3 regions of the Streptomyces sp. NPDC051569 genome follow, and region 1 is predicted to be linked to each of the others. Evidence: riboswitches for the same ligand, from Rfam matches in the RefSeq annotation. Region 1 holds a riboswitch; each other region holds the start of a gene.
The links. A riboswitch is a leader RNA that binds a small molecule or an ion and turns the genes downstream of it on or off. The one in region 1 is predicted to bind cyclic di-AMP.
Positions count from the first base shown of each region.

Region 2: it holds a riboswitch for cyclic di-AMP, as region 1 does, so the genes downstream of both, ACIBAE_RS24015 (M23 family metallopeptidase) here and ACIBAE_RS20190 (transglycosylase family protein) in region 1, are expected to answer to the same signal.
Region 3: it holds a riboswitch for cyclic di-AMP, as region 1 does, so the genes downstream of both, ACIBAE_RS29120 (peptidoglycan DD-metalloendopeptidase family protein) here and ACIBAE_RS20190 (transglycosylase family protein) in region 1, are expected to answer to the same signal.

Region 1 covers NZ_JBITDJ010000014.1:54,063-63,751, forward strand. Annotated here, with positions in the region: gene ACIBAE_RS20155 (class I SAM-dependent methyltransferase) at 1-43, opposite strand, end outside; gene ACIBAE_RS20160 (GtrA family protein) at 296-688, shown strand; gene ACIBAE_RS20165 (acyltransferase family protein) at 763-1,926, opposite strand; gene ACIBAE_RS20170 (SurA N-terminal domain-containing protein) at 2,396-3,052, shown strand; gene ACIBAE_RS20175 (nucleoside triphosphate pyrophosphohydrolase) at 3,144-4,136, shown strand; gene ACIBAE_RS20180 (cytochrome P450) at 4,360-5,601, shown strand; gene ACIBAE_RS20185 (transglycosylase family protein) at 5,855-6,862, shown strand; cyclic di-AMP (ydaO/yuaA leader) riboswitch at 7,138-7,311, shown strand; gene ACIBAE_RS20190 (transglycosylase family protein) at 7,314-8,015, shown strand; gene eno (phosphopyruvate hydratase) at 8,335-9,624, shown strand.
Region 2 covers NZ_JBITDJ010000019.1:111,586-121,274, forward strand. Annotated here, with positions in the region: gene ACIBAE_RS23975 (inorganic diphosphatase) at 1-172, opposite strand, end outside; gene ACIBAE_RS23980 (DUF4190 domain-containing protein) at 445-729, shown strand; gene ACIBAE_RS23985 (hypothetical protein) at 861-1,073, shown strand; gene ACIBAE_RS23990 (HAD family hydrolase) at 1,161-1,799, opposite strand; gene ACIBAE_RS23995 (hypothetical protein) at 1,970-2,119, shown strand; tRNA gene ACIBAE_RS24000 (tRNA-Met) at 2,180-2,253, shown strand; partial or broken gene ACIBAE_RS24005 (TipAS antibiotic-recognition domain-containing protein) at 2,384-3,096, shown strand; gene ACIBAE_RS24010 (PP2C family protein-serine/threonine phosphatase) at 3,513-4,637, shown strand; cyclic di-AMP (ydaO/yuaA leader) riboswitch at 5,010-5,161, shown strand; gene ACIBAE_RS24015 (M23 family metallopeptidase) at 5,173-6,234, shown strand; gene ACIBAE_RS24020 (aldo/keto reductase) at 6,395-7,339, shown strand; gene ACIBAE_RS24025 (PrsW family intramembrane metalloprotease) at 7,437-8,810, opposite strand; gene trmB (tRNA (guanosine(46)-N7)-methyltransferase TrmB) at 8,895-9,626, opposite strand.
Region 3 covers NZ_JBITDJ010000038.1:8,519-18,207, reverse strand. Annotated here, with positions in the region: gene ACIBAE_RS29140 (aspartate aminotransferase family protein) at 1-1,062, shown strand, start outside; gene ACIBAE_RS29135 (helix-turn-helix domain-containing protein) at 1,178-1,828, shown strand; gene ACIBAE_RS29130 (DUF6126 family protein) at 1,943-2,089, shown strand; gene ACIBAE_RS29125 (tyrosine-protein phosphatase) at 2,126-2,938, opposite strand; cyclic di-AMP (ydaO/yuaA leader) riboswitch at 3,389-3,551, shown strand; gene ACIBAE_RS29120 (peptidoglycan DD-metalloendopeptidase family protein) at 3,555-4,529, shown strand; gene ACIBAE_RS29115 (SGNH/GDSL hydrolase family protein) at 4,700-5,524, shown strand; gene ACIBAE_RS29110 (MBL fold metallo-hydrolase) at 6,029-7,261, shown strand; gene ACIBAE_RS29105 (SIS domain-containing protein) at 7,376-8,260, shown strand; gene ACIBAE_RS29100 (ATP-binding protein) at 8,678-9,689, shown strand, end outside.

The DNA of each region.
Region 1 (9,689 bases):
GCACGATCCGCTTGGTCAGCCGGTTTCTGAGGAGGAATGACATGTGCGGAACGTACGCCGCACTACCGGGCCGGGGACCACCAGCGGATGGTGAACAGATGAACCGTTGATGCTCGGAGATCAACGGCCCGGTGGAAGGGCGGAGGTGGGGAGAGCGGGTGGGGAGGGCGGGTGGGGAGGCGAAGCGAGGAGGAGGGAAGGTGGGGAGGGCGGGGCACCGGCCTGTGCCACACTCCCGGCACGGGCTTCCGCACCGGGCGGGGCCACCGCGGAGCCGGGAAGAGCGCGTACGCAGATGACGGTCCGGGAGCAGATCATCAGGTTCGCCCTGGTCGGCGTGGTCAACACCGGCACGTACTACTGCTGTTATCTCCTGCTGCTCCACCTGCTGCCGTATGTCGCGGCGCACGTTGTCGCGTTCGTGCTGAGCATGACCGGCTCGTTCTTCCTGAACAGCCGGTTCACCTATCGGAGCCGCCCGACGTGGCGGAAGTTCCTGCTCTTCCCGCTCACCAACGCCGCGAATTTCGTCATCACCACGAGCGGCGTGTACCTGCTGGTGGACGTCCTGCACCTGGGCAGCCGCTACGCGCCGCTGATCACCGCGGCGGCGGCCGTCCCGATCACCTTCGCCGTCTCCCGGACGATTCTGCTCCGCCCGGACCACGCGCCGGAAGCCGGACGCTGACCCCCGCCGCCGCGCGGTCGTCAGGACCACGCGGCGGCTGTCGGGGCCGTCACCGGATCGTCTCCGGCCCGTCCTCACGTGCGCAGCCGTACCGCCAGTCGTTCCGCCTGCCGCTTCATCGTGCGCTTGAGGCGCGGACCGAACGGCTTCTCCACCAGCCGGTGGATCAGCCACGCCAGCACCAGCATCGCGACGATCGTGGTGACGAAGGTCAGCCTCGGTTCCAGGCCGAAGTACCTGCGCAGGATGGCGATCGTGAACCAGCCGAGATGTTCGTGGACGAGATAGAACGGATAGGTGAGCGCTCCGGCGACCGACAGCCAGCGCCAGTTCGCCCAGCGCAGCCAGCCCAGGGCCACCGCCGCCACGGACGCGAACGCGAAGGTGACGATCAGCAGGATCACGTACGGGGAACGCTCCAGGTAGACGTTGGTCGCGTTGGGGTCCCACAGGGCGGTGGTGGCGTAGCGCTGGCCGAGGAGCCAGCTGGTGGCGACGATGCCCCAGAGCAACAGGTCGCTGCCGTACCGGTGGATCAGGTACAGCGCCAGACCACCGATGAAGAAGGGCGCGTGGTCGCGCATCACGATCTCGTCGGTGAGCGGGGTGTCGGCGACCCGGGCCAGTCCGCCGGCCACGGTCCACAGACAGCAGAAGATCACGACGCGGCGGTAGGTGACGCCCTTCCACACCACGAAGAGCGCGAAGAGCAGATAGAAACGCGCCTCGACCCACAGGGTCCAGCACACGCCCAGCACCCGGCCCACGCCCACGGGCTGCTGGAGCATCGTCAGGTTGACCAGCACCTCGTCGAGGCGCAGCGGCTTGGAGACCCAGGGAAGCGCGACGCACGCGGCGGTGGTCAGCACGATGGCCACCCAGTAGGCGGGGTAGAGCCGCGAGACACGGGAGCGGAAGAAGTCCCCGAGCGAACGGCCCCAGCTGCTCATGCAGATGACGAAGCCGCTGATGACGAAGAAGAGCTGCACACCCAGGGAACCGTAGGTGGCGAAGGCGGACAGGTCGGGGAACAGCTCCTTCGGAGACCCGTTCCAGACCTCGCTCGCCTGGCCCTTGCCCGCGTAGTGGAAGACACAGACCATGAGCGCCGCCAGGATGCGCAGCCCGTCGAGGGCGCGCATCCGGTTGTGCTGGGGGGCCGGTGCCGCCGAGGGTGTCGGGAGGCTCTCCGGCCCGGGTGCCGGTTCCGGCGTTCGGGCCAGGGTCGCGTGAGTCATTCCGTTCGTTCCGTTCGTCGGTTCCGGAGCGTGGGGCGCCGCCGCGTACGTCCGGGCGGGGCCGGAAGCGCTGGATACGGCGGAAGGCCAGGAGACCGGCGGGGCGCGGAAGGCCCGGGGGGAGGCCTGCGTGGCGGCAGCTTCCAGTAGAGGGACCGTAGGCGGCGTCCGGTGAACGGCTCGACGGCGACGGAATGAACAGGGGGGCCGTGGAGGTGACCGAGGGGTGAACTGCCGCTGTGGGGGCGCGGATTACCGGCCGGCCCGACGGAGGGGACCGCCGTACGGGCCCCGCGAGGCGGTGGTGACGGCACCGCGGACGCCCCCGACCGCCGCCCCACCGGGCCGCGCACCCGAATCTCCCCGTGAATCGTTGGTCGAACCAGTGGCCCAGGCCACGCCGACTGCCTAACATCGATCACCGCAAGGTCTTTGTGCATCGCCGCACAATCACGCCGGGAGGCCCCCTTTGCACCGCCGCCGTCGCACCGCGCTCTCCTTCTCCGCCGCGCTTCTCGCCGCGGCCCCCCTGCTCACCGCGTGTGGGAGCGACGCGCACCCAGGAGCGGCGGCGGTCGTCGGGGGGCAGCGGATCGAGGTGTCCGCACTGCAGGCCCAGGTGCGCGAGGTCCGGACCGCGCAGGAGGCGTCGCAGGAGTCCGCGCAGCTCATCAAGAACACCGGGCAGCTCAACCAGATCAAACTGAACAACATGATCTTCGACCGGATTCTGCGGCGGGCCGCCGACGACGCCGGGGTGACGACCAGCCGCAAGGAGATCCAGACCACCCGGCAGCAGGCCGCCGCTCAGTCGGGCGGCGAGAAGCAGCTCGCGATGATGCTGCTCCAGCAGCGCGCGTTCGCCCCGGGGCAGATCGACAGCGCGATCGGCCGTGACGTACTGCTCGGCAAGCTGGCCCAGGCACTCGGCACCGACGTCTCGACACCGCAGGGCGTGCAGGCGTTCCTCGCCGCGCTGACCAGGACGTCGGAGAAGCTCGGTGTCGACGTCAATCCGCGCTACGGCAGCTGGAACTACCAGCAGGTCACGCTCGGCGAGGCCGAGACGCCGTGGATCAAGCAGGTCACCGTGCAGGCACCGCAGCAGGAGCCCTCCGACGCGTGACGGGCGCCGGCCCGTCGGCCGCCACCGGTGTCCGGGACCGTACATCGGTAGCGGCCGACACGCCGGGACCGGCCGGAGGTAGGTTCGTGGAGTGACAAACGAAGCTCCCGAGGCCCCCGGCCGTATCGTCCTGCTGACCGCCAGCCACCGGGTCGCGCCCGGCCTGCTGTCCTGGCCCGCCTGGCAGACGCTGCACGCCGCCGACCGGGTGCTGTGCGCCGACGCCGGCCACCCGCAGCTGCCGTATCTGCGCGAGGCCGGCATCACCGTCGAGCACACCGCGCCCACCGCGCGTGAACTGCTCGACGCGTGTGCCGGCGGCCGTACGGTCGTGGTCGTCCCCGCCTCCGGGGGCGACGGCACCGATACGGCGCTCACCGACGGCCTCGCCCGGCTGGCCGGCTCCGGCCGCGTGTCGATGCCCGACCTGGAGCTGCTCCCCGGCTCGTACGACCTGCCCGGCGCCCGGCTCCTCGACCTCGTGCAGGTCATGGACCGGATCAGGACCGAGTGCCCCTGGTCGTCCACCCAGACGCACAAGGGCCTCGCCAAGTACGGCATCGAGGAGGCGTACGAACTCGTCGAGGCGATCGAGGACGGCGACAGCGACGAGCTGCGCGAGGAACTCGGAGACGTACTCCTCCAGGTCGTCTTCCACGCCCGGATCGCGCAGGAGGGCCTGGAGGAGGGGATCGAGCCGTTCTCCATCGACGACGTGGCCGCCACGATCGTCGAGAAGCTCATCCACCGCCATCCCCATGTCTTCGGCGACGAGACCGCCGAGACCCCCGAGGACGTCAAGGCGCACTGGCTCCGGACCAAGGCGGTCGAGAAGCAGCGCGACTCGGTGACCGACGGCGTCCCCCTGGGCCAGCCCGGCCTCGCCCTCGCCTCCAAGCTCGCGGGCCGCGTCCGCACCGCCGCCCTGGAGGTCCCCCTCCCGGCGGGCGGGGGCATCGGCGCCGAGCTCCTCGCCCTCGCCGTACGCGCGGAACGGGACGGGATCGACCCCGAGACGGCCCTGCGCGCGGCGGCCCGTACCTACCGGGAGGCGATCCGCGCGGCCGAGGGGCACGCCGTCTAGGCGTACGGCCGTGCCGCCGTGCCGCCGTACGGCCGTACGGCCGTACAGGCGTACAGGCGTACGGCCGCCATACGTTGTACAGCCGCATCGCCGGACGGCCGTACAACGGGAGCCGTGAGGGGCCGGAGTGCCGGAAGTCCGGGGCCCGGGAACCCGGGAACCCGGAAGCCCGGAAGCCCGGAGCGCCGGCGGCCCGGTGCCCGGCCGGCGTTACTGTCGGGGCATGTCGTCATCCCCCGCGCCCGAGCTCTTCACCTGGGAGTTCGCCACCGACCCGTATCCCGCCTACGCCTGGCTGCGCGAGCACGCGCCCGTGCACAGGACCGCCCTGCCCAGTGGCGTCGAGGCGTGGCTCGTGACGCGGTACGGGGATGCCCGGCAGGCCCTGGCCGACGCGCGGCTCTCCAAGAACCCGGTGCATCACGCCGAGCCGGCGCACGCGAAGGGGAAGACGGGGATCCCCGGGGAGCGCAAGGCGGAGCTGATGACGCATCTGCTGAACATCGATCCGCCGGACCACACCCGGCTGCGGCGGCTGGTGTCCAAGGCGTTCACGCCGCGCCGGGTCGCCGAGTTCGCCCCGCGCGTACAGCAGCTGACCGACCAGCTCATCGACGGCTTCGCCGCCAAGGGCGAGGCGGACCTGATCCACGACTTCGCCTTCCCGCTCCCGATCTACGCGATCTGCGATCTCCTCGGGGTGCCGCCCGAGGACCAGGACGACTTCCGGGACTGGGCCGGCATGATGATCCGGCACAGCGGCGGGCCGCGCGGCGGGGTGGCACGCGCCGTGAAGAAGATCCGCGCCTATCTCGCCGAGCTCATCCACCGCAAGAGGGAGAACCCCGGCGACGACCTGATCTCCGATCTGATCCGGTCCAGCGATCACGGCGAACATCTGACCGAGAACGAGGCCGCCGCCATGGCCTTCATCATCCTGTTCGCCGGTTTCGAGACCACGGTGAACCTGATCGGCAACGGCGTGCTCGCCCTGCTGCGCGACCCCGGACAGCGCGAACGGCTCCAGGATTCCCTGCACGCGGGCGAGGGCGAGCTGCTCGCGACGGGCATCGAGGAGTTGCTGCGGTACGACGGGCCGGTGGAGATCGCGACCTGGCGGTTCGCCACCGAGCCGCTGACGCTCGGCGGGCAGCCGATCGCGACGGGCGATCCCGTCCTGGTCGTCCTCGCGGCCGCCAATCGCGACCCCGAGCGCTTCGCGGACGCGGATGTCCTCGACCTCGGGCGGCGCGACAACCAGCATCTCGGATACGGGCACGGCATCCACTACTGCCTCGGTGCGCCGCTCGCCCGGCTGGAGGGGCAGTCGGCGCTCGCGACGCTTCTGACGCGCCTGCCGGACGTCCGGCTCGCGGAGGATCCCGCCGATCTGCGGTGGCGCGGCGGACTCATCATGCGGGGGCTGCGCACGCTGCCGGTGCGGTTCACGCCCACGTCCGGCTGACGCCGCGCCGGCATCCGGCCAACACACGGCCGCAGCGGTGCCGGTGGCGGGCCGGTGCCGAGCCGACGACGGGCCTGCGACGGGCCTGCGCAGAACTGACGCGCCATCAATACCGTGACTTTCATGTGATCTCCGCTGCATCGACTTGTGACAAGCGTTCGAGTACCGCTACGTTCACGACGATCTACACGATCACCACGGCCCGGCGGCCGTCCGCCGCGGCCGTACGGACAGTCACACGGAAGGCAACCGCATGCGCTCCGGGAACGGCAGACACCGTCGGCCTCGCCAGGCCCCCGCTCTGATCGTCGCCGCGGGGGTGACCGGATCGGCCATCGCCATCCCGCTGCTCGGCGCCGGCGCCGCCGGTGCCGCCGACGCCACCACCTGGAACCGCGTCGCGGACTGCGAGACCGGTGGCATGTGGAGCGCGGACCTCGGCAACGGGTACTACGGAGGGCTCCAGCTGTCCCAGCAGACCTGGGACAGCTTCGGCGGCGCGCAGTACGCCGCCCGCGCCGACCTCGCGAGCCGCGCCCAGCAGATCTCGATAGCGGAGAAGGTGCTCGCCGCCCAGGGGCCGAAGGCCTGGGCGAGCTGCGCGCCGCTCTCGGGCCTGACGAACGACGGCACCCTGCCCGACGTCAACCCCGGCTCCGTGCCCCGGGGCGCCGAGACCGCGCCGGAGAGCCGGAGCACCGGCGCCGCGGCGTCCACCCCCTCACCGGGCGCGAGCACCGGCGGCGACAGTGCGACGGGCACCGGCACGGGTACGAAGGGGTCGGCGGACGAGCGGACCGGATCCGGTTCCTCCACGGCGCCCACCTCCGGAGCCTCGGGCGCGACGGACGCCACCGGCCAGGACGACAGCGATCCGGCCACGGGCAAGCACCGTGGCACGGCCGCCCCGAACGATGCCACATCCGACAATACGGACGAAGAGCGCGAATCCGGCCGCCATGCCTCACGAGGTGACGGATCGGCACGAGGGTCCGAAAACGTCACGGATGGCATCGCGGGCGGCATCACGGACGGCGTGACGGATGGCTCGACGGACGCCATCACCGGCGGCGGCACCGGCGCGGCGGACGCCGCCGACGCCCCCTACACCGTCCTCCCCGGCGACTCCCTCTGGAACATCGCGGACCAGCAGAAGGTGTCCGGCGGCTGGACCGCGATCTACGAGGCGAACAAGGACACCGTCGGCTCCGACCCCGACCTCATCCTCCCTGGCCAGAGCCTTGATCTCGGCGTGAAGTAAGGCCGCTCCCACGGGCACTTAGAGACCCTATGTCCACTTCTGTACGAGTGAGACAAGGGTCTCTTTGCCGTAACTAGGGCCTTTTGGCCCCCCGGTTGGCCCGATCCCCCGCCCACCTGCGGAAACAACCGGCTCACGGTGGGGGGTACGGGCGATTTTTCCCGGATGTTCTTCTTTGAACAACCGGTGGGCCTGTGATTACGGTCTGAACCGCTCGCACCGCGGGCCCCTTCGACCGGCACGCCGAATCCTGCCGTCGGCCGAGGGAGTAGTCGTCGCGTCAAGCGCCGAAGGCAGGAGCGGGGGACCCAAGGTTCGCTGCCGTTCACGGCCGTCGAGAGACGGCCGGTGACCGGCTCGGGGTGGAGCCGCGTGTGCAAGCACGCGGCCGGGCAACTCACTTGGCCCGAACCCGACAGCTGACCTCGTAGGCGTCGGTGAGGAGAACTTCATGCAGCTGCGTTCCGTCAAGGCCAAGCACGCCCGTCCGTCCAAGGCCTTCCGCTACGCCACGCTCGCCGGCATCACCGGTGCCGCTCTCGCGGCCCCGCTGTTCGCCACCACGTCCGCCTCCGCCGCGACCACCTCCGAGTGGGACCGGGTCGCCCAGTGCGAGTCCACCGGCAACTGGTCCATCAACACGGGCAACGGTTTCTACGGCGGCCTCCAGTTCACCTCGTCCACCTGGGCCGCGTACGGCGGCACCGCCTACGCGCCCCGCGCCGACCTGGCGTCCAAGTCCCAGCAGATAACCATCGCCGAGAAGGTCCTGGCCGGTCAGGGCAAGGGCGCCTGGCCGAGCTGTGGCGTGAACCTGTCCAACGCCGCGTACACCGGCGGATCCGCCGGCTCCGGCACGCAGGAGCAGGCCCAGCCGAAGCCGCAGCGCACCCAGCAGGCCGCCCCCCAGCGGCAGGCGCAGGCGCCGCAGCCCACCCGCACCACCGAGCAGCACGCCTCGCGCGGCGCGAGCCGCCCCACCACGATCAAGAAGGGCGACGGCGACTACAAGGTCAAGTCCGGCGACACCCTTTCGAAGATCGCCGCCTCGCACCACGTCAAGGGCGGCTGGAAGAAGCTGTTCGACCTGAACAAGGACATCGTCCGCGACGCCGATGTGATCTTCCCGGGTCAGCGGCTGCACCTCAGCTGACCCGTTCCCGGCCGGTCACCCCATTCCCGGCCGGCCACCCCGGCCCGGCGCGACGCCCCCGATCGCGCCGGGCCGGGGTTTCGCGTACCGGGCGGAATCCCGCGTACCGGGCGGTGCGCGTTTCCCGGTGCGCGTGTCCGGACGCGCGTCCGGGCGCGGGCCCCGTCCACACCGTGGGTGTTATGTCCGTTCCGGCCGTGATGGGGGCCTCTTTTCGTCCCATCGGGCGGGCACCGGCAGGCCGGAGACCCCGGGCCCGTTAGGCTCATGTCGCAAGGCCAAGAGACCCTGCACTTCAAGCGTCACATCCCAGAAGGAGATGCTCGTGCCGTCCATCGACGTCGTCGTAGCCCGGGAAATCCTCGACTCCCGAGGCAACCCCACGGTCGAGGTCGAGGTCGGCCTCGACGACGGCAGCACGGGTCGTGCTGCTGTCCCCTCCGGTGCCTCCACCGGTGCGTTCGAGGCCCTTGAGCTCCGCGACGGTGACCAGAACCGCTACCAGGGCAAGGGTGTCGAGAAGGCAGTCCTCGCCGTCATCGAGCAGATCGGCCCCGAGCTGGTCGGCTACGACGCCACCGAGCAGCGCCTGATCGACCAGGCCATGTTCGACCTGGACGCCACCCCGGACAAGTCGTCGCTCGGCGCCAACGCCATCCTCGGCGTCTCCCTCGCCGTCGCGCACGCCGCCTCCGAGGCGTCCGACCTGCCGCTCTTCCGCTACCTGGGCGGCCCGAACGCGCACCTGCTGCCCGTTCCGATGATGAACATCCTGAACGGTGGGTCGCACGCCGACTCCAACGTCGACATCCAGGAATTCATGATCGCCCCGATCGGCGCGGAGTCCTTCTCCGAGGCGCTGCGCTGGGGTGCCGAGGTCTACCACACCCTCAAGAAGGTCCTGAAGCAGAAGGGCCTGTCCACCGGCCTCGGCGACGAGGGCGGCTTCGCGCCGAACCTGGAGTCCAACCGCGCCGCGCTGGACCTCATCCTTGAGGCCATCAAGGAAGCCGGCTACACCCCGGGCAAGGACATCGCGCTCGCGCTCGACGTCGCCGCCTCCGAGTTCTACAAGGACGGCGCCTACGAGTTCGAGGGCAAGTCCCGCTCGGCCGCCGAGATGACCGAGTACTACGAGGAGCTCGTCGCCTCGTACCCGCTCGTCTCCATCGAGGACCCGCTGTTCGAGGACGACTGGGCCGGCTGGAAGACCCTCACCGACAAGCTGGGCACCAAGGTCCAGATCGTCGGCGACGACCTCTTCGTCACCAACCCGGAGCGCCTCGCCCGTGGCATCGAGGAGGGCTCGGCCAACGCCCTGCTCGTCAAGGTGAACCAGATCGGTTCGCTGACCGAGACCCTGGACGCCGTCGAGCTGGCGCAGCGCAGCGGCTTCAAGTGCATGATGTCCCACCGTTCCGGTGAGACCGAGGACGTCACGATCGCCGACCTCGCCGTCGCCACCAACTGCGGCCAGATCAAGACCGGCGCCCCGGCCCGCTCCGAGCGCGTCGCCAAGTACAACCAGCTGCTGCGCATCGAGGAGATCCTCGACGACGCGGCGGTGTACGCGGGTCGCAGCGCCTTCCCGCGGTTCCGCTCCGTCTGAGCGGGTCGGCGGTAGCGTCGCGCGGTCGGTGACAGAACGGGCGTCAGGTCCGTCGGGCGCCGACC
Region 2 (9,689 bases), on a different contig from region 1:
CGTCCAGCGGATCACCGTCCCGGCCCAGAGTCCCGTCGATATAGCCGTAGTCGGCCGGATAGCGGGTGGCGGTGAACAGGGTCCGGTCCAGCCGGATCCGTCCCGCCTCATGGTCCATCTCGTACTTGTTGCGGGATCCCTGGGGGATCTCCACGGTCACATCGAATTCCACGGCGGTTCCTCCTGGTCACGAGCGTGTCCAGGGACCGTCGGCGGACAGCGCCCGTGGTTGCGGTGAGCCCCGTCACCGGCACACCGGAGCGTGCGTCTCCAGTGTGCGCCCGCTCGCCCGGAACGCCAGTCCGGCGGGCGCTCCGAATTCTCCGGGGAATGGGAGGGCGCGGCGGGGGAACACGATGGAGCGAAGAATCACCAGCGGAATCCTCAGCGGCATCAACGGCATGAGTGGAATCAACGACGTCAACAGCACGACGGGAGAATGTGATGACGAGTTACGGAAATTCCTCCGCACCCGCCCGGTCGCGCACGAATGGCCTGGCGATCGCGAGCCTTGTCTGCGGAATCATCGGACTCTTTGTATTCAACGTGATTCTCGGGCCCGTGGCCATTGTCCTGGGCGCGGTCGGGCTGCGGCATTCGGCCACCAAGGGCGGTGCGGGAATGGCGAAGGCCGGTATCACTCTGGGCATCATCGATCTCGTTCTCTTCGTCGTCCTGCTCGCTGTGGCCGCCTCCTCGGGCGGGTTCAGCTGGTACGTCGGCGGCTGATCGGCTGATCCGTCTCGACCCGCGCCGCGCGGAAGTGCGGGGGCACCGCCACGGACGAATGGGCGGTGCCCCCGCACTCGTGTGGCGTCCCGAGGCTGCGGAGCGCGGCGGATCGTCGCAGGCTGGGGCCTATGAATGAGGCACCGATCGTCGTACACCGGGCGTCCGGGACGGGCGGGCGGCGGGTCACGGTCCGTGGGCGGATCATGGGGCTCGCCCATTCGGACGACCATCTGATCGAATTTCTGCGTCAGGCAGGGTTGCCCGACGCCTGGGAGCTGATCGACGACCCGGTCTGGGTGGAGTGGCAGGGAGGCCCCGCGCACGAATACGGCGCGGAGTGAACGAGCGGTGCGGAAACGTACCCCGAGGACGCGGCTGACGACGCGCTCCGAGGGCCCGGGTGACGACGTGCTCCGAGGGCCCGGCGTTCAGTCCGCCACGATCGACGTGAGCTGCGTCAGCCCGTCGATCCGCCAGTCCGCCGCCGCGACCACCTCCGGGTCGTCCGCCCAGAGGTAGCCCCAGGGGCCGCGCCGCAGGTGAGCGGTGCGCAGGCCCGCCCGCCGGGCGGGGAACAGGTCGTACGCGGGATGATCGCCGACGTACACCGTCCGCTCGGGCGCGGTCCGCGCCACCTCGACGACGCGGCCGAAGAACTCCGGGGACGGCTTGGCGACACCCCATTCGCCGGAGGTGGCGACAAGATCGACGGGCAGGTCCAGCCCGCGCAGCAGTTCGCCGGCCTTGACGGTCTGGTTGCCCGCGAGGACGACACGGACGCCGAGGGCCCGCAGCCCCGCGAGGGCGGGCCGTACGTCGGGGTAGAGATCGGACTCGTCGAGGTGCTCACCGCGGCCCGCCACCTCTCTGGCCCGGTACGCCTCGCCCACGTCCATGCCGGGCTTGATGAGCCGGAGCGCCTCGGCGCTGTCCTTGTCCTGGGCGGTGGCGGCGCCTACGAGGGCGGAGATGGTGTGCCGGGGAATCCCCAGCCAGTCGGCCCAGGAAGCCCAGTACCGGTCGTCGCGGATGAGGGTCTCCCCGACGTCGAACACGATGGTTTCGATCACCGGTGTAAGCGTAGGGGGACACGCTCCGCCGACTGTCAGTGGCTGGCCGTAGCCTTACCCCCATGTCCGTTTCCTCGTCCCTTTCTTCCAGGCCTTTAGTTTCTTCGGCGTCTTCTGCCTCCGCCTCTGCCCCTGCCTCTTCCGCCGGGGCGCGCGCGGGTGAGCCCGTGCGGTCCGCCGTGGCCGTCAACGCGGACATCCGCGCCCTGTGGGGGCGGGCCGGCGGCGCGCTGTCGCCCGCCGAGCAGGAGCGTTATCAGCGGCTTCTGGTGGAGTGGGCCGCAGCGGTGCGGGCCGATGTCGTCGAAGCCGCCTAGACCGCGGCCCCCGGAGTGGTCATGAGGACGCTCGGGATGACGTAGAGTTGAGTTCAACGACGCGGGGTGGAGCAGCTCGGTAGCTCGCTGGGCTCATAACCCAGAGGTCGCAGGTTCAAATCCTGTCCCCGCTACTGAAGAAGAGAACGAAGGCCCGGATCCTTGAAGGATCCGGGCCTTCGTCATGTTCGCTCGCGCCCGTCGCTGTCGTCCGCCCTCAGGGCTGCCGTACCGGGGCAGTGCCTTGACACCGCGTAACGGCGGATCGCGCGCACGCTTCCCGAGTCCGCGCCGGTCCTGCTGGAGCCGGGCGGGACCGGTGCCAACGGCCACCGCTACGACGACCAGCACGCCGTGGTCCGGCTGCGGCGGATCCTGCTGCCGCGGGAGCTCGGCCTCGGGCTGCCCGCCATCGCCGGGATCCTCGACGGCCAGCAGGACACGGCCGCCGCCCTGCGTACGCACCTGCGGCTGCTGGAGCGGGTGCGTGAGCGCATCGGACGGCTCATCGCGTCCGTACGGACCACTCCGCACAAGACCGCGACGGGAGAGGAACTCATGGCCGCATGGCCGGGGAAGTGCTCGACGGCTTCGACCCCACCCCGTACGAGCGGGAGGTGACCCAGCGGTGGGGGCAAGGACGCGTACGCGAAGGGCGACCGCTGGTGGCGTGCGCTGAGCAAGCGTGAGCAGCGGGAATTCCACGACCGTCACGACTCCATCGCCCGCGACCGGGGCCGGACGCAGGAGGCCGGGTTCTGCCCGCCGGCGGTGATGAGGCGCAGGCCGTCGCGGAGCGCCACTGCGCGTGGCTCTCGGCGACATCGCCGGTCGCGAAGTCGTATGTTGTCAGAATTGGGAAGGTTTATGTGGATGACAACAGGTTCGTCAGTGTCTATGACCAGTACGGTGTAGGAACGGCTGTCCTCGTGCGGGACACCCTGGAGGTGTACGCCGAGCGCCGCCTCACCGACTGACCTACTGGTCATCGACCTGCCGAGGGACTCGCGGGAGGAGCCCGTCCGGGACCCCCCGAGGGGCCGGCCCACGGACCCGCCCCGTAGCCCATTCGGCCGATGGCAAGTCGCCGCCCGGAGCGGCATCGGCCAGCCTGGACAGGGCGCGGCACCGTCCGCAGCCGAAGCGGACCGGCAGGAGACCACTGGTGGGGAAGCTGAGGAAGACCAGAGAGACCGACGACGGCAGCAGGAGCCGGCGGGCCGATCAGGAGGCCGGATTCTGGCTCGGCGGTGGCCGGGGCAGACGGGTCGGCGGCGTGGACTTCGGCGCCGACTTCTGGGCCGGCGGCGGCGCGGACTTCGGCCCGGGCTTCTGGGCCGGCGGCGGGGCGGGCCGCAATCCCGGCCGAGGGCCGCGCCCCGGTGGGCGGCGGATGGTGCTCTATCTGCCCGTCGTGCTGATCCTCGCCGGGCTGATCTTCGACTTCGCGACCCCGGCCCGTTTCACCGCCGCACCACTCTTCGCCGCCGCGCCGCTCGTCGCCGCGCCGTTCTATCCCCTGCTGGGGACGATCCTGGTCGCCTCGGTCTCGCTCGCCGCGGAATTGGGCGTCGAGGTCTACAACAACGCGCTGGGAAGAGCCGAATCGCTCACCGAGCTGCTCACGGTGGTGATCGTCTCCGTTCTCGCGATCTTCATCAACGGGGTCGTACGCCGCAGCGGCGCGAGACTCGCCTCCGCGCGCATCATCGCCGAGACCGCGCAGCGCGCTGTGCTGCCCAGACCCGCCGAGCGGATCGGCGGGCTGCGGGTCGCCGCGCGGTACGAGGCGGCGCAGGAGGGCGCGTTCATCGGCGGTGACCTGTTCGCCGTCCAGGACACGCCGTACGGGGTGCGCCTGGTGGTCGGGGACGTACGGGGGAAGGGGCTTGAGGCCGTCGAAGCGGTGGCCGTCCTCATCGGGACGTTCCGGGAGGCGGCCGAGCAGGAGAGTTCGCTCGAAGGGGTCGCGCAGCGGCTGGAGCGTGCCCTGACCCGTGAGGGGACGCGCCGCGACGGGCTGGACGCCTTCGAGGGGTTCACGACCGCCGTGCTCGCGGAGATCCCGTACGGCGAGGGTGTCGTACGGCTGGTGAACCGGGGGCACCCCGAGCCGCTGATGATGACCGGCGACGGGGATGTGCGGATGCTGGCACCGACCAATGCAGCCCTGCCGCTCGGGATGAGCGAACTGGGGGCGTGGCCGGACCGGGCGGAGCAGGCCGAGTACCCCAGCGGTTCGACGCTGCTCTTCTACACGGACGGGCTCACCGAGGCGCGCAACAGTCAGGGGGTCTTCTACCTCCCGCGTGAGCGGCTCACCGGGCAGACCTTCCAGGGGCCCGACGAACTGCTGCAGGAGCTGATCGACGACGTACGCCTGCACACGGGCGGCGGTAATCAGGACGACATGGCGCTGCTGGCGGTCAGCAGGCCCGACGAGGGGCGGCGGGAGCGGCCCGGCATGCCGACCGTCGCGCCCGCGCCCGCCACCCCCATCGCGCCTGTCATCCCGTGACGCGCCTGACGGGGCCCTGCGCCTGACGGGGCCCGACTCCTGGCGAGGGGCGCTGAGCCGGACGAGGGGCGCCGCGCCTGATGCCGGGCCCCTTCAGGCCCGACGGCCCGGGGGCCGCTTGCGGCTCTGATGCCTCTGGCGCCCCGCCACCGTCGGTAATGATCGGCTCTCCCTCCGCATAACATATGACACACCGTCAGAGGGGACGAGGAGAGCGAGGGGCTTTCGACTCGTCCACTTTCCTTCGTGAATATCCGGGTATGTCCGATGCGAAGTTGTTAATGATCATCGGGAATGGCTTGGAATAAGGCCCGACTCTCTATTAACGTTCGATAACGCAGCGCGGTCGTCCCTGCCGTCGTCGGACGGCGCCGCGCGCATGCGCCGAATCCCGCAAGGGAACCGGGGAACCAACAATTGGGGTGAATCGGGTGCTTTTCGCTGCCCTGCGCGGCGTGCGCTCGTAGGAGACCTTCCTGCTCCGAACCCGTCAGCTAACCCGGTAGGCGAGAAGGAAGGAAAGGAGAGCGCCCGCGTGGCGTCCAACCAGCCTGCCCCCGAAGCACCCTTCGAAACATATTCTTTCGAAACTCCGCCTTTCGGCAACGAGACGGACCGGCAGGTGGGGGAGTGGAACCCCACCGAGGAGTCCCTCCGCCCCGTACGCGGCAGACACCGCGTCGCCAAGCGCGGCGGCATAGCCCGCAACGGAATCGCCCGCAGCTCCACGGTCCTCGGGGTCGGCGTCTTCGCCGCCGTCGGCGCGGGCGGCATGGCCACCGCGCAGGACAAGCCCGCGGTCTCGATCTCCCTGCCCGACACGATCACCAACCACCTTCCGGACGCCGCGTCGCTGCCCGGCATGGGCGCGCTGATGGCCCACGACGCCGAACCGGACACCCCGCTCGCCGCCGCCCCGCTCACCACGGCGGGTATCACCAGCGCCGACGCCGAGCAGGGCGCCACCGACGCGGGCGAGGCCCTGCGCGCCCGGATCCTCCAGCAGGCCGACCAGCAGCAGGCCGAGGCCGACGCACTGCGGAAGTCGGCCGCCGAGACGGCCGCCGCGGAGAAGGCCGCCGCCGAGGCCAAGCAACAGCAGACCGACGCCGAGAAGAAGGCCGAGGCCGCGAAGAAGAAGGCGGAGGCCGAAGCCAAGGCCAAGGCCGAGGCGGAGCGACTGGCCAAGCTGGCCCTGAGCTACGTCCTCCCGACCTCCTCGTACACGATCACCTCCACCTTCGGCGAGGCCGGCTCCATGTGGTCCTCCGGGTACCACACGGGCCTGGACTTCGCCGCACCGACGGGCACGCCGGTCAAGGCCGTGCACAGCGGCACGGTCACGTCGGCCGGCTGGTCGGGCTCCTACGGCTACCGCACGGTCCTGGAGCTGGATGACGGTACGGAGATCTGGTACTGCCACCAGTCCTCGATGACCGTCAGCGCCGGGCAGCAGGTCACCACGGGCGAGGTCATCGGCCGCGTCGGCGCGACCGGCAACGTGACAGGCCCGCACCTGCACCTCGAAGTCCACACGCCGGGCGGTACGGGCATCGACCCGACGGCCTGGCTGCGCGACAAGGGGCTCACCCCCTAAGAGCAAGGGACTCACCCCCTGACAGCCCTGACAGCCCTGACGGCTCCGGCGTCCACCTCCGGACACCGGAGCCGACGGCTTTCCCCCTGCCGTGACGGCCGGACGGATGCCGTGACGGCCGGGCGGAATAGGGCCGGTCCGGGCGGGCGTTGATCAACTCATGACTGATCTTCGCAAGCTGGGCTCCTCCGATCTTCAGGTCTTCCCACTCGCCCTCGGCGGCAACGTCTTCGGCTGGACCGCCGACGAGGCGCAGTCCTTCGCCGTGCTGGACGGGTACGCCGCCGCGGGCGGCAACTTCGTCGACACCGCCGACACGTACTCCTCCTGGGTGGAGGGCCACGAGGGCGGCGAGTCCGAGACGGTCCTCGGCGACTGGATGGCCTCGCGCGGCAACCGCTCCGACGTACTGATCGCCACGAAGGTCGGCAGCCACCCGCGGTACCAGGGCCTCGCGGGGGACACCATCAGGGCCGCCGCCGAGGAGTCGCTGCGCCGGCTCCGTACGGACTACATCGACCTGTACTACACGCACTTCGACGACCCGGGTGTCCCGGTCGAGGAGATCATCACCGCCCTTGACCAGCTGGTCCGGGACGGCAAGGTCCGCGCGATCGCCGCCTCCAACATCAGCCCGGAGCGGCTCACCGCCTCGGTCGAGTTCTCCGAGCGCGAGGGGCTGGCCCGCTACGTCGCACTCCAGCCGCACTACAACCTGGTCTCGCGGGACACGTACGAGGGCGAGCTCCAGGACGTCGCGGCCCGGCACGGTCTCTCCGCCGTGCCGTACTTCGCCCTCGCCTCCGGTTTCCTCACCGGCAAGTACCGCCCCGGGACGACCGTCGACAGCGCGCGTGCCGAGGGGGCGGGCAAGTACCTGGACGACGAGCGTGGTCCCCAGGTCCTCGCCGCGCTGGACCGGATCGCCGGGGCGCGGGGCGCCGAGGTCGCGACCGTCGCGCTGGCCTGGCTGGCGGCGCAGCCGACCGTCGTGGCGCCGCTCGCCTCCGCCAGGACGCCCGAGCAACTGCCCGCGCTGCTGGCCGCCACCGAACTGGAGCTGACGGCGGACGAGCTGGCGGAACTGACCGCCGCGTCCGCCTGACACGTCGTGTGAGGCGAGGAGCGGCTCCGACGAGCGGGACCTGGTCCGGCTCTTACGAGGTCCGGCTCCTCCGGGGTCCGGCTCTGACGAGCAGGACCTAGTACTGCCGGTACGGGTTGTAGCCGTCGTAGTCGATGTACGGCGGCGGCACCCGTACCCGGCCCGTGGCCCGCGCCGCATAGGTCAGCGCGGGCCCGGCTATCTCCTTGCGCTGCCACAGATGGTGCAGCAGCTCCTGCTCGCGCTCGACGAAGTCAGGGCCCACCACGCCGCGCTGGGCCCGGTGGCGCAGAAACGCCAGGGACGTCGCGAACGCCTCGTACTCGCCGACCGCCCGGGCCGCCTCGGGGCCGTACGTGCGGCTCGCGAAGTCCCGCGCCATGCCGCGCGCCCGCATCGAGGACAGCGCGTACGCGGCGGAGCCGGGCAGCCAGCCGGCCGCCGCGTACGCGGGCAGCTCGGCCGAGATCGCGCGCAGCTCGCGCTGGCGGGTGGAGATCGCCAGCCAGGTCAGCAGGCCGAAGACCGGGACCATGAACACCGCGTACACCAGGTAGAAGCCGAACGGCCCGAACAGCGACGCCGAGCCGTTCCACAGCGCGTGCATGCCCATCGCGAGGACCAGGCCGAGCGGCGGGAGAACGTACCGGCGGATCCTCTGGCGGCGGGCCGCCATCGCCGCCAGTCCGAAGCCGATGCCCGTCAGCACGGTGAACAGCGGATGCGCGAACGGCGCCATCACCACCCGTAGGAAGAACGTCGCGGCGGTGACGGACTCGATGCCGGCCCGGCCGAAGTGCTGGTCCTCGCCGAAGGCGTTCCCGAGATAGAGGATGTTCTCGGTGAACGCGAAGCCGGTCGCGGTGAAGCCCGCCACCACGACCCCGTCGACGAGCCCGGTGAAGTCCCTCCTGCGGAACAGGAAGAGCAGCAGGACCGCCGCGCCCTTGGCGCTCTCCTCGACGATCGGGGCTATCACGGTGGCGCCGAGGGACTCCGCGTCGGCCGGATCGGCGGTGGCGGTGGCTATCCACTCCGTCGCGAAGGAGTTCGCGATGATCGCGATGAGGGCGGCGGCGCAGGCACCCCAGGCGAACGCGAACAGCAGATTCCGCCACGGGCCGGGCTCGACCCGGTCCAGCCAGCGGAACGCCCCCATGAGCAGCGGCACCGGGAGGACCGCGAGGCCGAGGCCGACCACGAAGCCCCGGGTGCCGGTCTCGTCCCGGACGAGCGCGAGGATCACCAGTCCGCAGAGGGCGAGGAGCGTGATCACGGCCGCCGCCCGGACCGCCCTGCTGCGCCAGAACGCACGGCGCGGCCGGTAGCGCCTGCGGGCAGGCTCCGGCACGGCGCCCCACAGATGACCGAGCCGCCGCTGTCGCTCGTAGTCGGGGATCGCCGGATGCGCGCCGGGACGCTGCGGGTCGGGACGCTGCGGGTCGGGGCCCTGCGGGCGCGGTTGTGACACGCACTGACCCTAACGACGGACACCGACACTGGCGATGGTGCCGGTGCCGCTACTCCTGGTTGTCGCGGGCCGGTCGCCTCCCGGTCAGCTCGGCTCCGGCACCCGGCGGAACAGCAGGTCATGCACCACATGCCCCTTGTCCAGCCCCTGCCCCTCGAAGCGGGTCAGCGGCCGGAAGCCGGGACGAGGCGCGTAACCGCCATCCTGCTGGGTGTTCTCGAAGCCGGGGTGCGCCGTGAGCTCCTCCAGCATCTGCTCGGCGTACGGCTCCCAGTCGGTGGCGCAGTGCACCACGGCTCCGGGCTTCAGCCGGGCGGCGGCCAGGGTGAGGAACTCCGGCTGGATCAGCCGCCGCTTGTGATGCCGCTTCTTGGGCCAGGGGTCGGGGAAGTAGACGCGCAGCCCGTCGAGGGAGCCGGCGGGCAGCATCTCGCGGAGCAGGATGATCGCGTCACCGTTGGCGACCCGGATGTTGGACAGCCCGTTCGCCTCCGCGAGCCGGAGCAGATTGCCCTGGCCGGGGGTGTGCACGTCGACGGCGAGGATCCCGGTGGCGGGGTCGTCGGCCGCCATGCGCGCGGTCGCCTCGCCCATGCCGAACCCGATCTCCAGTACGACCGGAAGGCCGCCGAACATCTCGTCCAGGTCGACGACGCGCTGCCCGTCGATGTCCATGCCCCAGGCCGCCCACATGCGCCGCAGCGCGTCGGCCTGGCCGGTGGTGACCCGGCTCCGGCGCGGCTGGAAGCTGCGGATGCGCCGCTCGAAATGCGACCCGGCGGGGTCGGCCGCCGGGCCGGTCCCGTCGGGGAACATCCGGCTCAGGGCGCGGTCCTCGGCCGCGTGCGGGGTGCGGTTCCCGGCCGCGCCCGGGGCGCG
Region 3 (9,689 bases), on a different contig from region 1:
CTGCTGGCCCACAGCCCGCACCTGGACCGGGTGTTCTTCGGCAACAGCGGCACGGAAGCCGTCGAGACCGCCCTCAAATTCGCCCGGTACGCGACCGGCAAGCCCAGGATCCTCTACTGCGCGCACGCCTTCCACGGGCTCACCACCGGCTCGCTGTCGGTCAACGGCGAGGACGGCTTCCGCGACGGATTCGCCCCGCTGCTTCCCGACACCGCGATCGAGCTCGGTGATCTCGACGCACTGGAGAGGGAGCTGAGGCGCGGCGACGTCGCCGGATTCGTCGTCGAACCGATCCAGGGCAAGGGCGTGCACGAGAGCCCGCCCGGTTTCCTGCGCGCCGCCCAGGAACTGCTGCGCCGGCACAAGGCGCTGCTCATCGCCGACGAGGTGCAGACGGGCCTCGGCAGGACCGGGGACTTCTACGCCTACCAGCACGAGGACGGCGTGGAGCCGGACCTGGTCTGTGTGGCGAAGGCGCTCTCCGGCGGTTACGTGCCGGTCGGCGCGACCCTCGGCAAGGACTGGATCTTCAAGAAGGTCTACTCGTCGATGGACCGGGTGCTGGTCCATTCCGCGAGCTTCGGCTCCAACGCCCAGGCCATGGCGGCGGGCCTGGCCGTCCTGTCGGTGATGGAGGACGAACAGACCGTCGCCAACGCGCGGGTGACCGGAGACCTGCTCAGGACGCGGCTGGCGGCGCTGGTGGACCGCTACGAGCTGCTGTACGACGTACGCGGCCGGGGCCTGATGATCGGGATCGAGTTCGGCCGGCCGAACTCGATCAAACTGCGCGGCCGCTGGACCATGCTCCAGGCGGCCCGCAAGGGACTCTTCGCGCAGATGGTGGTCGTACCGCTGCTCCAGAAGCACCGCATCCTCACGCAGGTCTCCGGTGACCATCTGGAAGTGATCAAGCTGATCCCGCCGCTGACCATCGGGGAGCGGGAGGTCGAACGCTTCGTCGCGGCGTTCACCGCGGTCATGGATGACGCCCACGGCGGTGGCGGACTGATGTGGGACTTCGGCAGGACACTCGTGAAGCAGGCGGTCGCCAACCGGTAGACGCAGGCACCGGCACCGGCCGGGCGCGACGGTCCCGGACCCGCGCCCGGCCGGAATTTTTGCCTCTGAGGCAAGGAATTTGCCTCGGAGGAAAAGTTCCTGGCGGAATGGGCACATGAGCACATCTCCTGCCGGCGGGCCGGCCGAACCTCCGCCCGGGGGGCCACCGCCCCACGAGCTCCCCGGAGAACTGCCCGACGTCGCTCCCCGGCTGCGTGAGCTGCGCCGGAACCGCCGGCTCACGCTGGAGGCCGCGGCCCGGCGGGCGGGGCTGTCACCCGCCCATCTCTCCCGTCTGGAGACGGGCCGCCGGCAGCCTTCCCTGCCCCTGCTGCTGGCCCTGGCCCGCGTCTACGGTACGACCGTCTCGGAACTGCTCGGCGAACTGCCCCCGGAGCGGGACCCCGTCGTCCGGGCCGGCCGCACGGACCCGGTCGAGGCCGACGGCTGGACGTACCACCAGGCGGGCGCCCCCGGCCGGGCCATGCAGCCGCTGCGGGTCCAGGTGCCGTACGGCGCGCAGGGCGACCTCGTCCGCGTACATCCGGGGGAGGAGTGGATCCATGTCCTCGGCGGACGGCTGCGGCTGAGCCTCGGGGACGCCGTACACGTCCTCGACCCGGGGGACAGTGCGCACTTCGACTCACTCACCCCGCACCGGATCGCGGCGGCCGGACCCGGCGGGACCGAGCTGCTCTTCGTCCACACCCTGCTGCAGAGCCCCGCCGCCGAGCTGTGTCTCGGTGGCCGCGCTCATCGCCGCTGACCGGAAAGGTACCGAGCCATGTCGCTGACACACGAACGGGAGCAGGACCCGGAGCGGGACCCGGCCGCCACCGGAGGCGGGCCGAGGCGCGTGAACGAAGGCGGGCCGAGGCGCGTGAACGAAGGCGGGCCGAGGCGCGTGAACGAGGAGAAGACGTTCCCCCGCGGACTCGTCATCCGGCTCTTCGCCTATCTGGTCGCCGGTCATCTCTTCGCGGGCTTCCTCTACCTGCTCTTCCACCTGGGGGCGCGGGGGCAGTAGCGGGCGGCGGGCGCGGGCCCGGCCCGTATCCGCCGGTCAGCCCTCGTCGAGAAGGCGGGCGCGCAGCCGCTCGCGGGTCTCCTGGCCGATCCCGAGGCCCTCGGCCAGATAGCGGTCGACGCCGCCCCACGTCTTCCCGATGGTCTCGAAGGCCGCGGCGAGGTATTCGGCGCGGGCGTCGAAGAGCGGGCTGAGCAGCTCCATCACCTCCGGTGACGTCCCGGAGGCCGAGCTGTCGCCGCGGCGGACGAGATAACGGCGGTGCGGGTCGTTCGACTTCAGATAGTCGGCCTCGATCGCCTCGCGTCCGACACCGACCGCGAGGAGGGTCACCGCGACGGACAGGCCGGCCCGGTCCTTGCCCGCCGCGCAGTGCAGGAGCGCCGGGACGCTGTCCTCGGCGAGGGCGTGCAGCACCTGGCTGAGCTCGGCGGTGCGGTCGGTGATGATCGCCCGGTACGAGTCGGTCATCCGGGCCGCCGCCCTGCCCTCCGAGAGCAGCGAGCGCAGCTGGTCGAGATCGCCGTCCCTGACCATCCGCCAGAACTCGGCGCCGTCGGCGGGGTCGGTGAGCGGGATGTTCACGTTGCGTACGCCGGGCAGCTCCACGTCCCTCCCGTCGAGCTTGAGGTCGGCCGCGTTGCGGAAGTCGAAGACCGTGTGCAGGCCGAGGGAGGAGAGGAAGGCGGCGTCGGCCGCGGAGGCGCCGGCGAGGTGGCCGCTGCGGAAGAGCCGGCCCGGCCGCACCCGGTGGCCGTCCGTGGTCGGCAGCCCGCCCACGTCGCGGAAATTGCGCACCCCGGTCAGCGCGGGCTCGGTCGACGGGACCTCCGGCTGCTGCTGCGTCACGGCCTGCTCCTCCGTGTCTGCCGTCGGCGCTGCTCGCCCACGGTGCCGGTCCCTGACCCTACGACATCGCATTCCGGCGGGACCGGCTTCCCCGGAACGGAAACCCGGGATTCCGCAGGGGAGCCACGTGGACCTGCCGGCGGGGGAATATCGGTTAAATGGCGATCTGTCCGTATTGAGCTATTTCGCATAACGTGCCCCGATCGAGGGGGAGATGGGCTGGGGCCCGTGAGCGGGATCTCATCCGTGACGTTCCGTGGCGGTCGGGCGAAGCGGAATTCCCGCTCCATAAGGAAAGTGAAGATCGGTAATCCACGCAGGGTCACCGGAAATCCGGAGCGATATCGAAGTGTGAGTCAACGGCGGAAATGATCGGCTTGTTCCCGCGCTCCGGGCTCGCTTACGTTCAGCCTCAATCCGAGCGGAACGCCGAATCCTGCCGCCGCCCGGAATTCACACCCACCCATCCACGTGTGGCAGGAGCGGGGGACCCAGGTAAGTACGCCGGTCCGGATATCCGGACCGGCTCGGGGTTAAGTCGCGCAGCTGGCGCGACCGGGCATCTCCAGCCCGAACCCGACAGCTCACCTCGAAGGCGTCGGAGAGGAAATTCGTCATGCCCGTGCAGGGTAAGCACCGTCGTACCAAGGCCAACCCGATCGCCCGCGGTCTCATCGCCGTAGGTGCGGGCGGAGCCGTCATCGCGCTGCCGCTCATCGGTGCGACCGGTGCGCACGCCGCCGAGACCGCCGCCCCGCAGACCGCCACCACCGCGGAGCGGACCGCGTCCCCGGCGAAGTCCGTCGTGAAGCACGCCGCCGCCGAGACCGTGCGGACCTACTCCGTCGTCTCCGGCGACTACCTGTCCAAGATCGCCCAGGAGCAGAACGTCCGCGGCGGCTGGCACAAGCTGTACAACGACAACCGCCGGGCCATCGGCGCCAACCCGTCGCTGATCCACCCGGGCCTGAAGCTCACCCTCGGCGCCAAGGCCGGGGCGGCCCACCACCACGTGGCCCCGGCGCCCGCGAAGCCCCATGCGCAGAGCAAGCCCCAGGCGGCGGCCCCGGCCAAGCCCGAGGTCAAGGCTCCCCAGGCGGCTCCCGCCGCGCAGACCCAGGCTCCCACCGCGCAGACCCAGGCTCCCGCCGCGCAGCCCGCCGCGCCGGCGCAGAGCAGCGGTTCCGGCTTCACCGCGCCCGTCTCCGGCGTAGGGATCGGCACCTCGTACCACGCCTCCGGCAGCAGCTGGGCCAGCGGTTACCACACCGGTGTCGACTTCCTGGCCTCCTCCGGCACCGTCGTCAAGGCGGTCGGCCCGGGCACCGTCGTCTCGGCCGGCTGGGCCGGCTCCTACGGCAACCAGGTCGTCATCCAGCACGGCGACGGCCGCTACTCGCAGTACGCTCACCTCTCCTCCCTCGCCGTCTCGGCCGGACAGACCGTCAGCGGGGGCCAGCAGATCGGGCTCTCCGGTTCCACCGGTAACTCCACCGGGCCGCACCTGCACTTCGAGATCCGCACCGGCCCGGACTACGGCTCGGACATCGACCCGCTGGCGTACCTCCGCGGCCACGGCGTCTCCATCTGACCGGATCCGGTCCCACGCTTCGGTACGCCTCCGCCCGGCACGCATGTGCCGGGCGGAGGCGTTTCGCCTATTCCGGCTTGGCCCAAATGTGACCGGTGGTTTATCTCACCCCGCGTCAATCCCTCCTTACGGTCGCGTAGGTCACATCCGCAGGTGAAAGATGTGCGGCTGTGGCAGACGATGCGAGATCAAGAAGAAGCGGCGTATTCGGGTCGTACGCGGCGATCGGTGACAGCTTCACGGAGGGCGTCGGAGATCCAGGACCCGACGGGCTGTACGTCGGCTGGGCGGACCGGCTCGCCATCCTGCTCGCTGATCAACTGCCGGTCACCGGCGAGACGACGGACCTCGTCCACGGTGATTTCCGGTACGCCAATCTCGCCGTACGCGGCCGCCTCCTCGACCAGATCGTCGCCGAGCAGATACCCCGGGCGAAGCGGATGGCCCCGGATCTCGTGACCTTCTGCGCCGGCGGCAACGACATCATCCGCCCCGGCACCGACCCCGACGATGTCGCCGAGCGCTTCGAGCGGGCCGTGGCCGACCTCACCGGGGCCGTCGGCACCGTCATGGTGACCACCGGCTTCGACACCCGGGGCGTCCCCGTCCTGCGTCATCTGCGCGGCAAGATCGCCACCTACACCGCGCACGTGCGGTCCATCGCCGACCGCTACGACTGCCCCGTGCTCGACCTCTGGTCCCTCAGGTCCGTCCAGGACAGGCGGGCCTGGGACAGCGACCGGCTGCATCTGTCACCCGAGGGACACACCCGCGTCGCGCTGCGCGCCGCACAGGTACTCGGCCTCGACGTCCCCGCCGACCCGGACCAGACATGGCCGCCGCAACCGCCGCGCGGCACCTTCGAGGTCCGGCGCGACGACATCCACTGGGCGCGCGAACATCTGGTGCCGTGGATCGGGCGCCGGCTGCGCGGCGAGTCCTCCGGCGACCAGGTCGTGGCCAAGCGTCCCGATCTGCTGCCGCTGAAGCACTGACGGCTTCCGAGCTGCCGCTTCCGCGCGGCGGCTTCCGACCGGCGGTTCCTGTCCGGCGATTCCCGCGCGGGGGCGTCCTGCCCGGGGCTGAGGCCGGGGCCGCGAGCAGATCGTCCGGGCCGATGAGCGCCGTACCGCCCGCGCCCGTACAGGCGTAGGCGCCCGCAGGCGCGCCGAGGGCGGCGCACTCCTCCGGGCGGCGGCCCGCCGGCCGTCCGTGGAGAAAACCGGCACGGTCACGGTCACGTGGTTGGGCTCCCCGCTCCACCCGACGGCTCCATGCGACCGCCTGTCGCCCGAGGTCACGCCGCACACCGGCGGGCGGGTCGGATGCCGGGGCGCCCGGGGCAGCGGAGACCGGCGGTGGCCGCCGGCCGGGAACCCGCCGGGCGGAAACGACGTTCCTCCGGCGTAGGCGGGGAGGGGTCGCTCCGGTCTATTCGAACCGCACGGACGTACGCCCCCGGCCATAATGAGGACGACATCGAACCTCCAGGAGGTGCCGTGACCGGCGCTGGTTCCCCCCTTACGTTGCGCTCCCGGCTGCGCTCGCTGCGACCCGTGGCCTTCGGGGCCGACTCGGCCGGGGAGAGGCTGGAGCGGATCCACCGCTCGCCGAACTTCGCCGACGGAGTGTTCCAGAACCCGGTGGGTGCCAGGACCAGACCGTCCGGTTCGGGGCTGGAGTTCGCGAAGATCTACTTCCAGAAGGAAGCACGGGCGCGGCGCGTCCCGACCGGCACCATCCCCGTGTACGCCACCACCCTCGCCGAACTCGCCACGCCCCCGGCCTCGGGCCTGCGGATCACCTGGATGGGCCATTCGACCGTGCTCGCCGAGATCGACGGCCGGCGCGTGCTCTTCGACCCCGTATGGGGTAACCGCTGCTCACCCTTCGCCTTCGCGGGCCCGAAGCGGCTGCACCCCGTGCCCGTACCCCTCGCCTCGCTCGGGCCCGTCGATGTCGTCGTGATCTCCCACGACCACTACGACCACCTCGATCTGCCCACGATCAAGGCCCTCGCCTCCACGGACACGGTCTTCGCCGTGCCGCTCGGCGTCGGCGCGCATCTGGAGCGCTGGGGGGTACCCCCGTCGCGGCTGCGCGAACTCGACTGGAACGAGTCCGCCGAGATCGCCGGCATCCGGCTGACCGCGACCCCCGCGCGCCACTTCTGCGGCCGGGGCCTGCGCAACCAGCAGCACACGCTCTGGGCGTCCTGGGTCGTCACGGGACCGGACCACCGGATCTACCACAGCGGCGACACCGGCTACTTCCCCGGTTTCCGCGACATCGGCGCCGAGCACGGCCCCTTCGACGCCACAATGATCCAGATCGGTGCGTACAGCGAGTACTGGCCCGACATCCACATGACCCCGGCCGAGGGGATGCGCGCCCATCTCGACCTCCAGGGCGACCGGCCGTCCGGCGTGATGCTGCCGATCCACTGGGCCACGTTCAACCTGGCCCCGCATCCGTGGGCGGAACCGGGGGAGGGCACGGTCGCGGCGGCCGAGGAGGCGGGCGCCGGGCTCGCGCTGCCCCGCCCCGGCCAGCCCTTCGAGCCCACCGGGGACGACGTCCCCTCCGCTCCGTGGTGGCGGGCCGTCGCGGCCACGCCGGTGGGCGGCCGGCCCCTGGCGGCGGCCCCCCTCGCGGTCGCGGACGCCGCGCCGGGGACGGACGCCCACCAGGGAAAAGCGGAGGAGACGGCTGAGACGGCGCCCTCGGCGTAGCGGGTCCGGGGGGTTCGTCACGGTCCTGGGGCAGCGGGCTCCGGGACCGGCGGCTCCGGGCGGCGGGGACAGCGGTGGGGACAGGGGAGCGGGAACAGGGGAGTGGAGACGCGCGTGACGTTCGTGGAGACGGAACTGGCCACCCAGCCCGAGTGCTGGCGCCGGGCGGCGGCACTGGCCGGAGGGCTGGACGATCAACTGCCCCGGCCCGGTGAGCGTACGGCCGTCGTCGGCTGCGGCACCTCGCTGTTCATGGCCCGCGCCTACGCCTCGCTCCGCGAAGGCGCCGGGCTCGGCGAGACCGACGCCTTCGCCGCCTCCGAGTTCCCCGGGAGGCGCCGCTACGACCGGATCGTGGCGCTGACCCGCTCCGGGACCACCACCGAGGTTCTGCACCTCCTCGCGGCGGTCCGGGGGACGGCCCGGACGACCGCGATCACCGCGGACCCCGCCGCCCCCGTGCGGTCGGCCGCCGACGATCTGGTCGTCCTGGACTTCGCCGACGAACGGTCCGTCGTGCAGACGCGCTTCGCCACCACGGCCCTCACCCTGCTCCGCGCCCACCTGGGCCTGCACACCGACGCGGTGGTCACGGACGCGGAGACCGCCCTGGCCGGTCCGCTCCCCCCGGGGATCACCGAGTGCGTCCAGTTCACCTTCCTCGGGCGGGGCTGGGCGGTCGGTCTCGCCGAGGAGGGCGCGCTCAAGATGCGGGAGGCGGCCCTGGCGTGGACGGAGGCGTACCCGGCGATGGAGTACCGCCACGGTCCGATCAGCATCACCACGGAGTCGACGGCGACCTGGGCGCTCGGGCCGGCCCCCGAAGGCCTGGCCGAACAGGTCCGGGCGACCGGGGGGCTGTGGGTGGCGGGCCGGCTCGACCCGCTGGCCGAACTCGTACGGATCCAGCGCCTCGCCCTCGCCCTGGCTGACCTGCGGGGCCTCGACCCGGACAGCCCGCGCCATCTCACGCGCTCCGTGATTCTTCCGTCCGCCTGAACTCGTCCGCAGCAGGCCCGCCGCCGTAAGGGCCGGATGGCGTCGACCGGATGGCCTCGACGGGATGGCGTCGACGGGATGGCGTCGACGGGATGGCGTCGACCGGATGGCGTCGACCGGATGGCCTCGGCCCGATGGCGTCGACCTGATGGCCGCGACCTTGTGGCCCCGGTCGCACACGGCCGCGCCCGAATGCAGTATTTCGTGCTGATGTACGAGGCCTCATACCAGGGCGGGATGCTCTGTGGGCAACTTCGTCAACTGCCCACCACACGCGAACACCTGCCAACTACTGTGTGTGCTCGGTGATCAACGGAGGGCTCATGCGGCATGCGCCGGTCCTGCCGCTGCGCCACAGCCGCACCACCAGCGCCAGCGCCATGCCGGTTCCTGGGGCCCGACGTACCGAGGACACTGATGTCTCAACTTCGCGCACCCGTCGCGCGGCAGGAACGCCGCGAGGGCGGTCGGCACGGCCGGCCGGGCACCCGCTCGCTGCCCTCCAGGGGCCGGGCGGCCGTGCCGTCCGCGCCGGACGCCCGCATACGCCCACAGCTCCTGCGCACCGCCGTCCTGCCGGCGATAGTCGCCGCGCTCAGCGGCGCGGCCGCGGTGGTCATCGCCCTCCGCTCCACCGCGGCCGAGCCCACCGCCGAGGTGTGGATGGCGCTCGTCGGCATGGCGCTGCTCGCCTTCGCCGCCGTCGCCACCGCCGCCCTCGGCGCGGAACGCACCGCCAAGTCCGTCCTCGGCCGCTGCAACGCGCTGCGGCGCTCCAGCGCGCGCGGCCAGGCCGACCTGCGGGCGGTCGTCGAACAGCTCAGACGCGGCGAACGGGTGCCCACCCGGCGTACGCCCCCGGCGGTGGCTTCGCCCGGCGGGGACGAACTCGACCTGCTGGCACAGGAGATGGCCAGGTCGCACGAGAGTGCCATCACCGCCGTGGTGCAGGCCTCCCGGCTCTCCAGCAGCGTCGGCAACGAACAGAAGGTCGAGGTCTTCGTCAATCTGGCCCGCCGGCTCCAGTCCCTGGTCCACCGGGAGATCCAGCTGCTCGACGACCTGGAGAACGAGGTCGAGGACCCGGAGCTGCTGAAAGGTCTCTTCCATGTCGACCATCTGGCGACCCGGATCCGCAGGCACGCCGAGAACCTCGCCGTCCTCGGCGGCGCGATCTCCCGGCGCCAGTGGAGCAAGCCCGTCCCGATGACCGAGGTGCTGCGCTCCGCCATCGCCGAGGTGGAGCAGTACCCCCGGATCAAGCTGGTACCGCCGATCGACGGCACCCTGCGCGGCCACGCCGTCGCCGACGTCATCCACCTCCTGGCCGAACTGGTCGAGAACGCGACGCTGTTCTCGGCCCCGCACACCCAAGTGCTTCTGCGCGTGCAGCAGGTGACAGCGGGGCTCGCCATCGAGGTGGAGGACC